3 regions of the Paenibacillus sp. FSL H7-0737 genome follow, and region 3 is predicted to be linked to each of the others. Evidence: riboswitches for the same ligand, from Rfam matches in the RefSeq annotation. Region 3 holds a riboswitch; each other region holds the start of a gene.

Region 1 (5,089 bases), 1.4 Mb from region 3:
GCGATCTTGAACATTCGGATGCGCTGCCTTATCTTCATCTAATTTTTGTTTATAGGTGGTTAAGAAGGCTTTAAATTGTTCAGGATCTGTAGTCTTGGTCATCATAGGGATCTTGGTAAGCCCCTCGAACCGGATCATAGGTGCTTTACCTTGTTCCTCTGCTGTATATGGATTGACGATATACACTGTACCGCCTTTAGTCACTTCATGTGCATAATAACTATTCGTAGCAAATTCAGGAACGGTTATAATATTCTTACCTGGACGCAATTGCACACCTCTAGCCCAAACATTCCAAGCCGCCTCTTGTTGAGAAAAGACTAAAGAAGGTAGTTTATCGCTCGAAGCTGCGTCCACATAAACGTTGATTGTATCTCCAGGCATTGCAACGAGACCTGTAGGCTGGTTGTTCGTCCCGAAACCAATTCTCAGGTTTTCCTGCGCATGCTTTTTCATATCTCCACGTTGTTCCGCCTCAATGATGGTGCCTTCAGTTTGAACTTCACCATTCACTAGCTTCTTAGCTAAATCCAAAGAATCTTTCAGGATTGGATAGAGCGGATGTACTTTTGCCGCTTCTTCTAATTCGTTGATTGCTTCGACGCTATTATAAGCAGGAACAACCGCACTCATCGTGCCATCTGTGAAAATACCATTTACAGCTTCACTTACTTTATCCTCTGTATAAAATCTAAATTCAGCTGCAAAGGGTCTGTTGATATTGGCTTTTGTGAACTTGAATTTCAATCTTTTAAACTTTGTAGGTTCGAATTTAAACTCCAGAAAGTCATTCGTACTAGTCGCGGTTCCGCTAGATACGAGTTGGAAGGTCTCTCCCTTACTTGTTTCTGATGCATAAATTTCAAAAGCCTCTGGGAAGCCTTTGCGGTTATCTCTAGCCAGGAAAGCCACTCTATCTAGTATTTTCGCTTGCGCTAATTCAAACACGACTTCATTCGTGAAGCTGTCATCATTGTTTTTGTTCGTTTCCCAGTGTGTATTCGGCTGGTCATCGAGCATGTATTCCGGTTTCGTACCTGGATAGCTTCCACCGTTCACCGTTACTTTTGATACATTAGAGTTGGGCATTCTATAAGCTTCGCTATAGGCATTTTCGTATGCTGTACCATAGCCTTGTAGCTTCGAAACCTTAGCCGCTGTTGCCTCTATTTGATGATTCTCCAGAAGTACTTTTGCATTCTCTATATCTGCTTGAAACTGCACGTACAGTGGATGTGTCTGTACTTCTTGTTCTAAAGCCGTTAATTTCTCCACCGTATTAAATGCTGCGCTAACTTGACTCAAGGTATCATCTGTAAATAAATTTTTCATTTTAGCGGATACGGTATCTTCTTTGTAAAAAGAAAACTCAGCTGCACTCGCCCAATCTTGGTTAGCTTTTTTGAAGACAAATTTAAGTCTCTTGAAGGCTGTGGGTGCAAACTGAATCTCTACTACGTCACCTGCTCCGCCTTTATATTCTCCAGAGGATACTAGCGTATAATCGCCTGCATCCGTAGTTGAGCCATAAATATCAAATTCCTGAGCAAACCCCTTCCCCTTTGCACTGGATTGTCTTGCAGCGTATACGATTCTATTTAATTCAGTGGACTCATTGAAAACAAAGACAACCTCATTCGTGAACGTTGAACTGTTCGGTTTGCCCGTTTCCCAATGCGTACTCATATCGCCATCAATAGCCTTAGCTATAGGTGAACCTGAGTAGTTGCCACCGTTATTGGTAATGGATTTAATATTCGCAGGATTCATTCTAAAAACATCATTATAAGCGCCTAGGATAGCCTTGCCGTACAGATCAAACGGAATAACTGACGCATTGCTGAATAGGTCAGCCTTGCTTTGTACTACAGTGTTCACTACACTTACCTTGCTTACATCACTTGCTAAAGCATAACCTGCCTCACTCGAAAAACTGGCTAACATGGCTGCCGATGTAGCGATCGCAATCATTTTTTTCATCTTTTCTACCCCCCAGATGTAATATGAATCTCTTCCGTGCCTAAAAATAGGCACAAAAAAAACTACCCCAAAAGAGTAGCTTGATTGCGTATAAAGTCGCATAAAAACTAAGACTTAATTTTTATTAAACTTTAACAAAAAGCGTAATACACTCTTTGGCAGCTGGCTGACAATAGTTATGATAACCTTAGTCCCTATAGCTTTGCGTCCCTACATTTCCATAGGTTTGCCTATGAAGTTTCGAATACATTACAAAGAGTAACATAACGCTACATCTGATCGCATGATTAATTGGTATGAAATCCGAATAGGTAATTGCAATTACTTTTTCTATCGTGATAGATATTCTTTATCGAGTATCCCGGAAGAGAGAGGACACTTTAGGACTGGAGGTCTACTTAACTCCCCGCACCAAACAAACGCCGGAACCAATTCCACACATCGCCCGTGATGGGAATTAACCCGAAGCCATGCTCGCCAACTGCGATTAGACCATATGCCCATTGGCCAATAGCTACTGCTCCCCCAGCAATCCGTCCTATGGCTACCGCCCCAAATGCCGTATCACCTATGGCGACAGCCCCCAACGCTTTTTCGGCTATCGCGATCGCGCCTACAGCCACTCCTGCAATGGCAATCGCCCCAGCTGCGAAGCCAAGCCAGCTAATGGCTATCGCTCCAAGGGCTAACCACATTCCTAGTGATATTGCACCCACGGATAGAACCCCTACGCTTATCGCACCTATGGAAATCAAGCCTACAGCTACATCTCCAATAGCAATTAATCCAACAGCTGTCTTCACTTGTGGCTTGCTTCCGTGACCATACCCCTGACCTGAGTATCGACCCAAATTGCTGCGAATACTTACCACCGGAAATGATGGAGACGGCCATTGATAATCAATTTCTCGTCCACCTAACCCTCTAGAATCCGCCCAGTGTGTGATGTACTTATGCCATTTCATATCCATCCCGTCCCCCTTCTCAATTACCTTAATTATACAACCCCGGGGGTTGGCTGCACTCAGACTCTGACCTGAAATTCATCTCATCCTCTAGACGGAGTTATACTCATTAGTATCACTGTTTGGGAATAGGATCAGGCTTTCCAAATAAATATCCCTGAAACAACTGATAACCACTCTGCTTAAGCCATTCAAAGTCCTCTCTAAACTCCACACCTTCTGCTAAAGGAACAGATTGGATTTCTAAAGCTTTTTCTAAAAATTGTTTAGCTATTTTCTGTTTGTTCAGATCGCTGGACACACCCTGAACATATTTCATATCCAGCTTCATGTAATGGGGTTTAAGCTCCAATAACATCTCGATCGTGCTGAAGCCCTCGCCAACATCATCTAAAGCGTATTCAAATCCCCGATCCTTGTAATATGTCAAAATAGCTTTCAAATGAGCGAGATCATCCACTTTCTCCGTCTCAACAACTTCAAAAACAAAAAGAGAGGGATCGACGCCTAATTGATTGGCCAGTTCAACGGTTGATCTTAAGCAGAACTCTGGAGCGTAGATCGACGTTGGGATAAAATTAATAAACGTTTTTTTATTTAAGGGTGCAGCATATTTTACAGCAGTCATTCTACATAACCGGTCTAAAGCATATAAACGCCCACGATTCCGTGCCGCCGCAAAAATCTCATTAGGATAGATAAGGGACCCATCTTCTTTTTTAAATCTGGATAGGAGCTCGTATGCAAAAATCTCTTCCCGTACGTTCACAATCGGTTGGAAGTGACAAGTAACTAAGCCCTTAGTTATAACCTCATCAATCCACTCCATATCAAGTACAGTAGGTAATTCGGATAGAGGTCTCCATGTTTGGTCATCTATACGGAATTCAAACTGCTCCGACTCCATATGGTCATTACAGAAATCTAGAAAATCCCGCACCCCAGCCTCCTTAATCGTAATCACATTTTCTTCTACCTTATGTATCGAATTACTTCTACTCAAGTGATGAATAACCTCAGGTAAAATCCTTAGATTAAGCTCACCATGAGCCTTGATTTCAAAATTCAGCTCTCTTACTACACAATGATTACATGCCACATTCATAACCCCTTTAATAATCAATTCTCTGAAAAAGATCCCGGAACTGCTCTTCTCAATCGAAATCCGTATACTCTAGTAAATACGTCGGGTCTAACACGGTGATCTGCTGATGTTGAATATCAATAATCTTTTGCTCTTGCAGGTCTTTAAGCACAAGGGTAGCCGTCTCCCTTAGCGTTCCGATCATATCCGCGAACTGCTGATGGGTCAATCGAAGATCAATCCTCTGTTTGCCTTGCTCCTCGACTGCAAATCTTTGGTATAGTCTTCTCAGCGTAAAGATCGCACGCGCTCTCGCATCATGAAATTTCATTTCATGTAATAACCGATTCGATAAAAATAAACGGTCCATTTGCAGCAGCATCAATTGTTCCTTAATCAACGGGTAATCGGCAAGCATCTGCTCAAAAGGCTCACGTTTAATCACAAATAATACAGTATCATTCATAGCCACCGCAGACAGCACTCTTATATTGGAGGGATGGATCACTTCCAGATCGCCAAATAAATCGCCTTTTCCAAAAAGATCTACGGTATGCTCTTTCCCCTTCGTAGTAGCGTACACCCTAATAATTCCCGAATAGATAACATAGGCGTGATCTCCCGGATCTGATTCTGCAAACACCAGAGTCCCTTTGGAATAGGCCCTATAAGTGAACAGTCTTGAGACCGCCTCGATCTCCTCCGAGGGTAAACCCTGAAAAAAGCGAATGCCAGTCCAAAAAGAAGCTTCCATCTCATTATTCCTTTCTAACACATTCCATAGTTTTGTATGCCAACATACTGATAATAAATCATCATCCTGTTATATTCTATCGTAACGATGCCAAAACCAATAACAAAGGAGAACCTTCCATGAGATATAATTTTGACGGAAAAGGACTTACAGAAACGCCAGAGATCGTGTTTGAGAGCAATCCTCTACTAGAACTGAGCATGTACAACAACCATCTTAAAGAAATCCCTGACCATCTCTTCCTCCATGACGAATTAGAGGTACTTAATTATGCGGGTAATGAAATCGAACAGTTATCCGAGAACA
Region 2 (5,089 bases), 780 kb from region 3:
GACCAGTGATGTATATGGACAACCCGAGTTACGCAACGAGGCGTTTCAGCAGCCGTTACCTTTCCTGATTCCTTTTAGTCAGCCGGCCGGCAATATCTCTAGCGAACTAACCTCCACTTATGAAAATCTCAATACTGAAATGAATGATCTTAAAGAATCGGCTACTTCAGGAATCAGCAATCTTCAGAGTCAGCTCCAATTGATCAGTCAAACCCGTGAACAACAGTTGGAAGCGCTTGAGAAAGCCCGACTAGAGGCGCTGGAACAAACGAAGAAAGAAGAAGAACGTTTGGCACTGGAGAAAAAAGAAAAGCAAGAAGCTGAGGACAAAGCGAAAGCTGAAGCTGAGGAGAAAGCAAAAACGGAAGTGACTCCACCGAAAGGTGAAGCTACTCCAGAGAATATAAATAATGAACAGCCTGAAGCCCCAGCCACTAACCCGGTCGTTCCGGAAATTGGTGAAGAGCTAACGATTCCAAAAGATGTACCACAGCAAGCGGTTCCTCAGGAGGCGCCAAAAGCGGAAGATACAACCACTTCCCCACCGGTAGCAACACCAGCCCCTTCGGACCCTCAACAAGTTAAAGGTGGCGAATAATATGCGGATTAAAAAAATGATCAACAATACATTATCGAGCATCATGCTTGTGATATTCATTCTGCTGGTGGTAGCCGTAGTTTTATCAAAGGCCTCCGGCGGTGAACCTGCCTTCTTCGGATACCAGATCAAATCGGTACTCTCAGGTTCGATGGAACCAGGGATTCAAACCGGATCGATTGTCGCTTTAAAACCCGGAGGAGATATGAATCGCTTCAAAAAAGGCGATGTGATCACCTTTAGAAATGAAGAAAACCTGCTCATTACTCACCGTGTTGTAGAAGCAACAATGAACAACGCTACTGGTGAATCCATGTATCGCACGAAAGGCGATAACAATGATGCGCCTGATATGAACCCTACCAGTTCCACGAATGTTGTAGCTGAGTATACCGGGGTCACCGTACCTTACGTAGGTTACGCTATGAATTTCGCAGTTTCCAAAGCTGGAAGTGTCATGCTCATGATCGTACCAGGCTTGATGCTCCTGCTCTATGCTCTGTATTCGTCATGGAAGGCTGTAGCTGCACTCGAAAAGAAAAATGCTGCTATACTGCCCGCCTCTCCACCCCCAACTGAAATACAGTAATTCGTTGATTGTCCGCTTCCGCTTACGAACCGGAAGTTACAATATATAACTTTTATAAAAAAAACCACAAAAACCGAGGAGGAATTTTAATTATGGGTATCAAAAAAACATTGGGTCTTGGCGTAGCATCAGCAGCACTGGGTTTATCATTGATTGGTGGAGGAACCTTCGCTTACTTTAGTGACACTGCACAAAGCACTGCTACATTTGCTGCAGGTACACTCGATTTGAACTCCGACCCTTCAGTTATCGTAAATATTCCAAACCTAAAACCAGGTGATACTGTAACCAAATCCTTCAAATTGAAAAACGATGGTTCGCTCGATATCGGATCTATTATTCTGAACACTTCCACTCAAATTACGGATGCTAAAGGTGACAACTACCTGGATTTAGCCCAATTCATTAAGGTCAAATTCCTTAGAAATAACGATAAAGGAACCGTAGTTTCTCCAGAAGATGTAGTCTATCAAACTACGCTTGCTGATTTAAAATCTCAACATCCGGATCTCGTAAAAAATACTGGTTGGGATCAACTCTTCACCGAAGCATCTGGTATTAAAGCCGGCACCAATGACAGCTTCTCCGTCCAATTCGAATTTGTGGAAAATAACCAAGATCAAAATATTTTCCAAGGCGATAGCATAACCCTGACATGGGATTTCGTAGCTAAACAAGGTGCTAAAAAAGATTACTAAGATTAATAGAATAATTTAATATAATACTCGAAGAGCAGCAGATCCTGATTCCGGAAAGCGGATAAGTAGATGCTGCTCTTCTCTTTACAATAAACTTTGTCGAATTTAATGATATTTGCTATACTAATAACAAAAATTACGGAGGGGCGTCAGCATAGTGTCACAAAATATGGGCCAACGTATCCAGCATCTCCGCCTAGAAAAGGGATTGTCCCTATCTGAGCTTGCGGACAGAGCGGATGTTGCTAAGTCGTATCTTAGCAATGTGGAGAGAAACATCCAATCCAATCCTTCAATCCAGTTTATCGAAAAGATCGCCGATGCGCTTCAGGTATCCATCCACGCTTTGCTCTATGGAGAACCTAATGATGCTGAGGAGTCACCTTTAGATTCGGAATGGTTCCGATTGGTGCAGGAAGCTATGGCCTCAGGCATAAGCAAACGCGAATTCAAGGAGTTTCTGGACTACCAGAAATGGCGCCTTGATCAGAAGGATTAATATTCCACCTGACCTGATAAGATCCTCTTCTACTCATACTATTAAACATAAGCGCCTTCGCCCTCCTAACATGGACCGCGAAGGCGTTTTATATTCTAGTAAAATATAAGGACTATTTATCTTATATACTTTCTTATATACCGAAAAAGGGCCCAGCGAGTTATCGCTGGGCCCTTTTTCAAAATATAACGCACTAAATGTATTACTGCACGGCTTGCACAGTCTTCTCATGAAAGAATCGACGAATTTCATCTGCCTTTATGCCAGCCTTCTTAGCTGCTAATAATAAATGTACCCACTCAACGTCTAGATCAATGACCTGCTGTTCTCTGTTGCTTCCCTGGTTGGACTTGTCCAAAAAATCTCCTCCTAAGATTTTACGTCCCCAGGCAATCCGGCTGTCATAGTATTTCTACCTTAGACCCGCGACTTTGTGCCCCTGTCTTTCGGCAGGTTTACCTTTTACTGGACCCTTTACACGAAAGGATCTACTTTGAAATATATGAAAATCGCTAACTGCAATAACATTATACTATACTAAAGTGGAAAAGTGTGTCGATTTCTGATTAGTTTTTCCATTAAAAAACAAAAAATAGAAGCGCTTTTGTGCGATATCTTGTCCTATTAACACGATACTCGTCCCATTCATAAAATTAATTAAGCCAATATAATGATACTTCCTTCCCTATTAGTTAAAAATAAGGATATTAGAATCATTTTAGTGGGCCTTAGGAATGGGTAATGAGAAGAAACAGCGTTCTTTTCATTAGAACAAGCTAACCCATACCATTTTGCGAACGTATTGGACGAAAGAATGAATTGATTACACGTGTGGAAAGTAGCACAATAAGATGAGAAATGAAACCGCAATCATCACAGCTCCAGTAAGCGTTGACACAAAATGTCACGTATGGAGTTCATCCGTTAAGGAGGATGTATTCATGGCAGCCAAAGAGCCCTATAACGAATCCATTTGGAGTAAGTATTACGGACCCAATTTAGGCTACATTCAAGAAAGATATGAACAGTTTGTGAAAGATCCTTCCACCGTAGAGAATAATTATCGCGAGCTTTTTACAAATTCGGGTCCCCCACCCCTAACACCGGATAGCGAACCGGCTCCACAGCCTCGCATTTCGGGAGACACCGAATGGCTTAGAAAGGCAGTAAGAGCTTCCAAGCTAATCGCTAATATTCGTATATATGGCCATATGGCCGCTGATATTGATCCGCTTGAGCGCGATCACAATCCCATGGCTAAATATCTTGAACTCGAAACCTATGAGCTGACTCGTGAGGATCTGCTCGCACTACCTGCCACGCTCATTTGGGAGAATGCGCCGAATGATGTGCATACCGGATGGGATGCAGTTCAGCGTATGCGTCAGGCTTACACCAAGACAATCGCCTATGAATTCGGGCATGTGCATGAAGAACAAGAACTGAAATGGTTGAACAGACAGGCAGAATCCACAAGCTCACCAGCGCCTTTAAATAATGCAGAACGTAAAGAGCTGCTAAACCGCCTGATCCAAGTAGAGCAATTTGAAACCTTCCTTCACAAAACCTTTGTGGGTCAGAAGCGTTTCAGCTTGGAAGGCAATGACGCACTCGTACCGATGCTGGATGAAATCGTACGCGCTGCTGCGCATGACGGCGCAGAGCATATTCTGATGGGCATGGCGCATCGTGGTCGCCTCAACGTTCTTGCACATATTTTGGGCAAACCTTATGACATTATATTTTCAGAGTTTCATCATTCTCCGAACAAGGAGCTTTTCCCTTCCGAAGGCTCTACAGGCATTAACTATGGCTGGACGGGTGATGTGAAATACCATCTGGGTGCAGATCGCGCTGTCCGTGAAGGAGAAACCGTACGCACAAGAATAACACTAGCGAATAACCCAAGTCACTTGGAATTCGTCAATCCTGTCGTGGAAGGCTTCACTCGTGCTGCTCAAGAAGATCGGAGCACAGCCGGATTGCCGAAGATTGATACCAGTAAAGCTATGGCGGTACTGATGCATGGCGATGCTGCTTTTCCAGGTGAAGGGATTGTTGCAGAAACACTTAATATTGGCAAACTTCAAGGTTATCAGAATGGCGGGACGATCCATATCATTGTTAATAATCGGATCGGCTTTACGACAGAAAGTGAAGACTCCCGTTCAACGCATTATGCGAGTGACATCGCCAAAGGATATGAAATTCCAATTATCCATGTCAATGCTGATGATCCTGAGGCCTGTATATCAGCCGTTCGTTTAGCTAGTGCATATCGCAATCAATTCAAAAAGGATTTCGTTATTGATCTCATCGGCTATCGTCGTCATGGACATAACGAAATGGATGATCCTGAAACTACACAACCTATCGTGTACGGTAAGGTACGCAATCATCCAACCGTTTACAAGGTGTATGCGGAGCGGCTACAGCGTGAAAAAATTCTTACAGCTGAAGATGTACAAAAGATGCACGTTGAAACAGAAGGCGTATTGCAACGTGCGTACGATAGTATGAAGGAAGGCAATCACAAGAAAAAAGAACCAAAAGCCTTCATTCCTCTTCATACAGATCGCTCAGCGGCAGGCACTACAGCCGTACCGATCTCCAGTCTGCAAGAGATTAATCGTGAGCTACTGAGCGTACCTGATGGATTCCAAGTCTATCCGAAACTGGAGCGAATTCTGCAGCGTCGCAAGGAC
Region 3 (5,089 bases):
TAACCTGTCCCAAAATCATCGATAGCTATGGAAAATCCTTTACGTTTCAACTCCAACAAAATATCTCTAACAAACTCTAAATTTTGGAATACAATAGACTCGGTTAGCTCTAACTCTATCAATCTAGCAGGTACCTGGTACCTGTTAATAATATTCGTCAAATGGAGCAGGAAATCATTATGGTATAGGGTTATAAGCGATATATTCACTGAAATCGGAAGTGGCTGGATTCCTTCCTGGATCCATTTACTCAACATGATACATACTGATTTAAACACCATTAAATCTAATTTCACAATAAAGCGATTCCTCTCAAATATGGGGATAAATACTGCAGGAGATATAAGTCCCTTCTGAGGATCATTCCATCGAACCAATGCCTCAGCGCCATGAAAACTGTTCACTCGCAGATCCATTTTCGGTTGTAAATATACTATAAATTCACCATTTGTCATGGCAGCATCCATCTTTCTTACGATGTCTTGCTCTTCGTGTATCTGCAATAGCAATTGTTCGTCAAAGAAAGTGCATGAACTCTTGTATCCACCTTTAATGGACTTACAAGCGATTCCTGCTCGGTCAATACATGTGAGGATATCGCTCTGACGATCATCTATACAGTAAATTCCACAATTAATCACTAGCCTAAAACCTTCTTCATTTCCAAACGTATAGTCGCTCATTTGTTCAGTAAGTACTTGTATACGGATGAATAATTCCGCCTTATTGTCATACGAAGTGAAAAGAATAAAACGATCACCCCCTAAGCGTCCAATGACATCCTCGTCTAATGTGTTTGCTGTTAAGCTATTAGCCACTTGAATCAAAATGCTATTTCCTTCATGAAAACCGACAATTTCATTTATGTATTTAAATTGTTCAATATCAAATTGCAACACAGCAAACTTTGTATTCTGTTTCTCTTTAAGTAAATACTGAGCATCTATAACAAATTTATTCGTTCTAGGAAGATGTGTTAACTCATCCTCAAAGGCAATCCTCTCCATCTGTTTCCTAATTTTGCTCTTATTTAATAGAATGTTAACAAATATGATCAATAATAAGACAAACATGATTACACATAATAGAAAAGTCGCCTGACTCATTTGAGACGCTTTGGCCATGATCAAATCTTTCGGTATCACGGAGAGAATATACCAGTCCTCAACCCCCTGGATGCCAGAATAACCTACCATTTTGCTATCTCCGTTAATCCAAAATATTCCTACTCCAGATTTTTTTGCGGTTATGTTCTCTTTAAAGATTTGCAGTTGTTTCTTATTTCTAGAATCAATACTTATACTTTCGAATATGTTATCAATTGTCTTATCCTCTTCAAGATTCTTCGATTTGATAATGACTTGTCCCTTTTGATCAATGATTTGAGAATAACCATGACCTTTAAAGAAGGAAACTGCAAGAGCATCATAAAGATCTTGTGTATATTTGCTGGCAGATAAAGCACCCTTCACTTCACCTTTAAACTTAAGTGGACTATTGATCGTGATAATTTCTTTATTGGAGATCTTATCTAAGAATGGATCAGAAATACTGCTAATACCCTGCAGAGCCTTTTGGAACCCTACTTCATCTGATACATCAAACATTGTCCCATCTGATGCGTAAGCTTTACCATCTGGGCTGTTGATGCTAATTCGAATAAAATTATATTTTTTATCAAAGTGATGCAGATATTTTTTGGTCTTATCCCAATCCATATAATTGATTTCCGAAATAGAATCAGCAATTCCATCTAATGAATCTAATCCACCCTGTATCATATTTCCAATCGATCTACTCGCATGTATCGTAGCTTCTGATGTAGCAGCAACCGCTTCTTGCTCATAAGAGTTAGCAGTCCATTTTATGAAATAGTAAGAGCACCCCCAAAATATCAACGTTGCCATTATGACGAGGCCTATCATTCTCCATACTCTCAGTGGTTGTGTCTGATCCATGTACTATCATCCTTTTTCCGATTTATTACGTTTTTTTATTAGAAAACGAGCAAAAAAAAGCCGCTATCAGAATGATAACGGCTGCAAATGCGTCAAAAAATAAGAGCATGAAACTCCCACTACATGCAACCGGCTGTCATATCTATAAATAGATTTAGACCCTATGGCTTTGTGTCCCTATTTTTCAATAGGTTTACCAATATTCTGTTTTACTATTTTTAGTCCTAAATACTCTATTAAAAATAGGCTACCACCAAAAGACCTATCTCCGCTGTGATTTAATTTTTTTGAATGGGAATTTTTTCACAAACGTCAATGTTAACTTTAATATAATATTTATTAATGTAAAGCAACAATTCTGCGAACAATTATATAATTAGATACTAAAGCCCAATGTAACATTTATATATGTCACATTGGGACTTACTTCTCAACACGAATTATGTTTGTCTTACAAACGCATAACGAACAACAGCTTCTTCTAAAATATCAATCCCCATAATGATATCATCTAAATCCGTATACTCATTGGGATGATGACTAAGTCCATCTACAGAAGGAACAAAGATAAGCCCTACTGGGCAAAGTTTGTTCATGTTCATGGCATCATGCCCTGCACCACTGATCATCCGTTGACTCGATATCCCTTTCTCTTCACAAATCGATTCTAGAACCTGACTGATCTCATCAGATAATAGGACGGGTTCCTCCGAAATAATTTCCGTACTCTCAATTACAAGTTGTCTATTTTCTTGTACTAAGGATATTGTTTGATACAAATGGTCTAACACACGTTGCCTGGATGCCACTGAAGTAGATCTGATATCAATTTTAATTTCCACTTCTCCCGGAACCACGTTCATAGCGCCATTCAAGATATCTATCACCCCTAGCGTCGCAACCGTTCCAAATTCTTGTTCGAGTTTGGCTGCTTTCTCAAGCTCAAGTGCTATTTCTGAGGCACCCAGAAAAGCATCTTTTCTCATATTCATAGGTGTCGTTCCAGAGTGGGATGCCTTCCCTGATATTTGAATATGAAGCCTCACGGGTGCAGCAATTCCAGTCACAATTCCAATTCTTTTATTATTGTTTATTAAGACAGGACCTTGCTCAATATGTAATTCAAAAAACGCTTTTAATTCTTCATTCTCTCTACTCGCCTGATCAATACTGTTATAATCCAGTGCACATAGCGAAAATGCCTTTTCCATGGTAATACCGTCTTTGTCCTTCAAAGATCTATATTTCTCCTTCTGAAATAACCCTGACATTACTTTGCTGCCTACTGTTGAAATCCCAAAACGCGAGGATTCTTCACAGGCAAATGAGATGATTTCGATCGGATGATCCGTTTCAATCCCTTTTTCGTTTAGACGTTTGATCACTTCCAAAGCAGCCGTTACACCTACTACCCCATCGTACTTCCCACCTTGGTATACCGTATCCAAGTGAGAGCCCATTACAACGGGTGGGAGCCCTTCTATCTTCCCATTCCTTCTAGCGATCACATTTCCGCAATGATCCATCCGAATATCTAAATTTTCAGCCTTACACATCCGCATAAAAGCACTCGTACATGTCTGCTCTTCATTTGTATAGGCAATTCTAGTGATGCCCTTCTCACCCGAGTTATATTGATTAATATTATCAAATAAAGCCTGATATCTTCTCTTTCTATCCATGCTAATATCTCCAATCCTGGGTATTCATGATTATGGTTTCATCAAAATTCGTGAATGATATACAATAGAGGTAGTGCTAGTCTTTAAAAATTACTTACTTGATGAGGTGTAATGGATAGCTATGAAGAAGACCATTATTTTTAAAGAAAATGACTCATTTACAATTAAAGCTGATTTTTATGAAACAAAACGTCCCCAAGCCCCTGCTATTGTGTACATTCACGGAGGCGGCCTACTTTGGGGTGATCGAGAAGATCTATCCGAGGAAATGATACAACTTTACACTAATAATGGCTTTGCGCTATTTTCGATTGACTATAGATTAGCCCCTAGGTCAACCCTATCTGACATCCTTGAAGATGTCCAAGATAGCCTTCTTTGGTTAGAAAAGGAAGGACCAAAACAATTCTCCATTGACCCCTCGAGGATCGCTGTAGTGGGAAGCTCAGCAGGTGGTTTCCTTGCACTAAGCACAGGAATGTTTACCCATAAGCCACGTGCGATTGTCTCCTTCTATGGATATGGCGATATTAGCGCTCCATGGGCACTCGAACCTAGTAGATTCTATTGTGAAAAGGATATCGTCTCCATGGAGATTGCAAAAGGTACAGTGTCCGATCAAATCATTACGAGCGCAAGCGTTGACGAGCGTTTTCTTCTCTATTTATATGCAAGACAATCCGGTCGTTGGATCGAAGAAGTGACGGGCTTGAATCCTTCTCTACATAAGGAAGAAATCCTCAAATTCTGTCCTATTCATCATGTAACTAAGGAATTCCCCCCTACATTGTTACTGCACGGAACGAACGATGTAGATGTGCCGTATGAACAATCGGTATTCATGAGAGCTGCGCTAGTGAAAGAAGGAGTACCGGCAAAGCTTATTACTATTCCAAACGGAGAGCATGTATTTGAAAAAGATTTCGATAACCCTGTTGTGCAAAAAGCTCTTCATCAGGTGATTGATTTCCTTCAGCTTCATCTTGCTGAGTAGGTCTGTAGAAGAACAGGAAAATCCGGCACTAAAATAGTGCCGGAAAATATAGGAGACCGCATGAATTATTTCTTGTTTAATTCGTGGAAATGCGTCCATAAATGATCGCAATCTTCTCTAGCTTCCACTTTAATCATATTAACAACACTCTCATCATGACCCACAAAATATTCGCGAAGGTGAATGTCAGAGAAGCCATGCTCTTTCGCATCATCTCTTGTGCTGCAATAATGAACTTCCTTAACACCTGACCAAATAATAGCGCCCATACACATCGGACACGGTTCACAGGTGGCATAAATTACACAATCCGATAAGTCCATCGTGTCTAGCTTTTTGCAAGCTTCTCGGATAGCTACCATTTCCGCATGTGCGGAAGGATCCGTGTCTCTCATCATTGTATTGCTAACCGCTGCAATTACCTCATCGCCTCGGACAATCGTTGCACCAAACGG

What was found. A riboswitch is a leader RNA that binds a small molecule or an ion and turns the genes downstream of it on or off. The one in region 3 is predicted to bind cyclic di-GMP.
Region 1: it holds a riboswitch for cyclic di-GMP, as region 3 does, so the genes downstream of both, H70737_RS28790 (NPCBM/NEW2 domain-containing protein) here and H70737_RS30145 (bifunctional diguanylate cyclase/phosphodiesterase) in region 3, are expected to answer to the same signal.
Region 2: it holds a riboswitch for cyclic di-GMP, as region 3 does, so the genes downstream of both, H70737_RS30560 (anti-repressor SinI family protein) here and H70737_RS30145 (bifunctional diguanylate cyclase/phosphodiesterase) in region 3, are expected to answer to the same signal.

The regions. Positions count from the first base shown of each region.
Region 1 is NZ_CP009279.1:6,597,630-6,602,718, forward strand. It holds gene H70737_RS28790 (NPCBM/NEW2 domain-containing protein) at 1-1,980, opposite strand, end outside; cyclic di-GMP riboswitch class I at 2,135-2,221, opposite strand; gene H70737_RS28795 (hypothetical protein) at 2,379-2,951, opposite strand; gene H70737_RS28800 (EAL domain-containing protein) at 3,061-4,050, opposite strand; gene H70737_RS28805 (Crp/Fnr family transcriptional regulator) at 4,100-4,783, opposite strand; gene H70737_RS28810 (leucine-rich repeat domain-containing protein) at 4,903-5,089, shown strand, end outside.
Region 2 is NZ_CP009279.1:410,125-415,213, reverse strand. It holds gene H70737_RS01855 (hypothetical protein) at 1-598, shown strand, start outside; gene sipW (signal peptidase I SipW) at 600-1,187, shown strand; gene H70737_RS01845 (TasA family protein) at 1,280-1,885, shown strand; gene H70737_RS01840 (helix-turn-helix domain-containing protein) at 2,055-2,384, shown strand; gene H70737_RS30560 (anti-repressor SinI family protein) at 2,587-2,742, opposite strand; cyclic di-GMP riboswitch class I at 2,770-2,854, opposite strand; gene H70737_RS01835 (2-oxoglutarate dehydrogenase E1 component) at 3,326-5,089, shown strand, end outside.
Region 3 is NZ_CP009279.1:1,194,648-1,199,736, reverse strand. It holds gene H70737_RS30145 (bifunctional diguanylate cyclase/phosphodiesterase) at 1-1,958, opposite strand, end outside; cyclic di-GMP riboswitch class I at 2,080-2,166, opposite strand; gene H70737_RS05180 (Zn-dependent hydrolase) at 2,399-3,640, opposite strand; gene H70737_RS05175 (alpha/beta hydrolase) at 3,762-4,634, shown strand; gene H70737_RS05170 (nucleoside deaminase) at 4,700-5,089, opposite strand, start outside.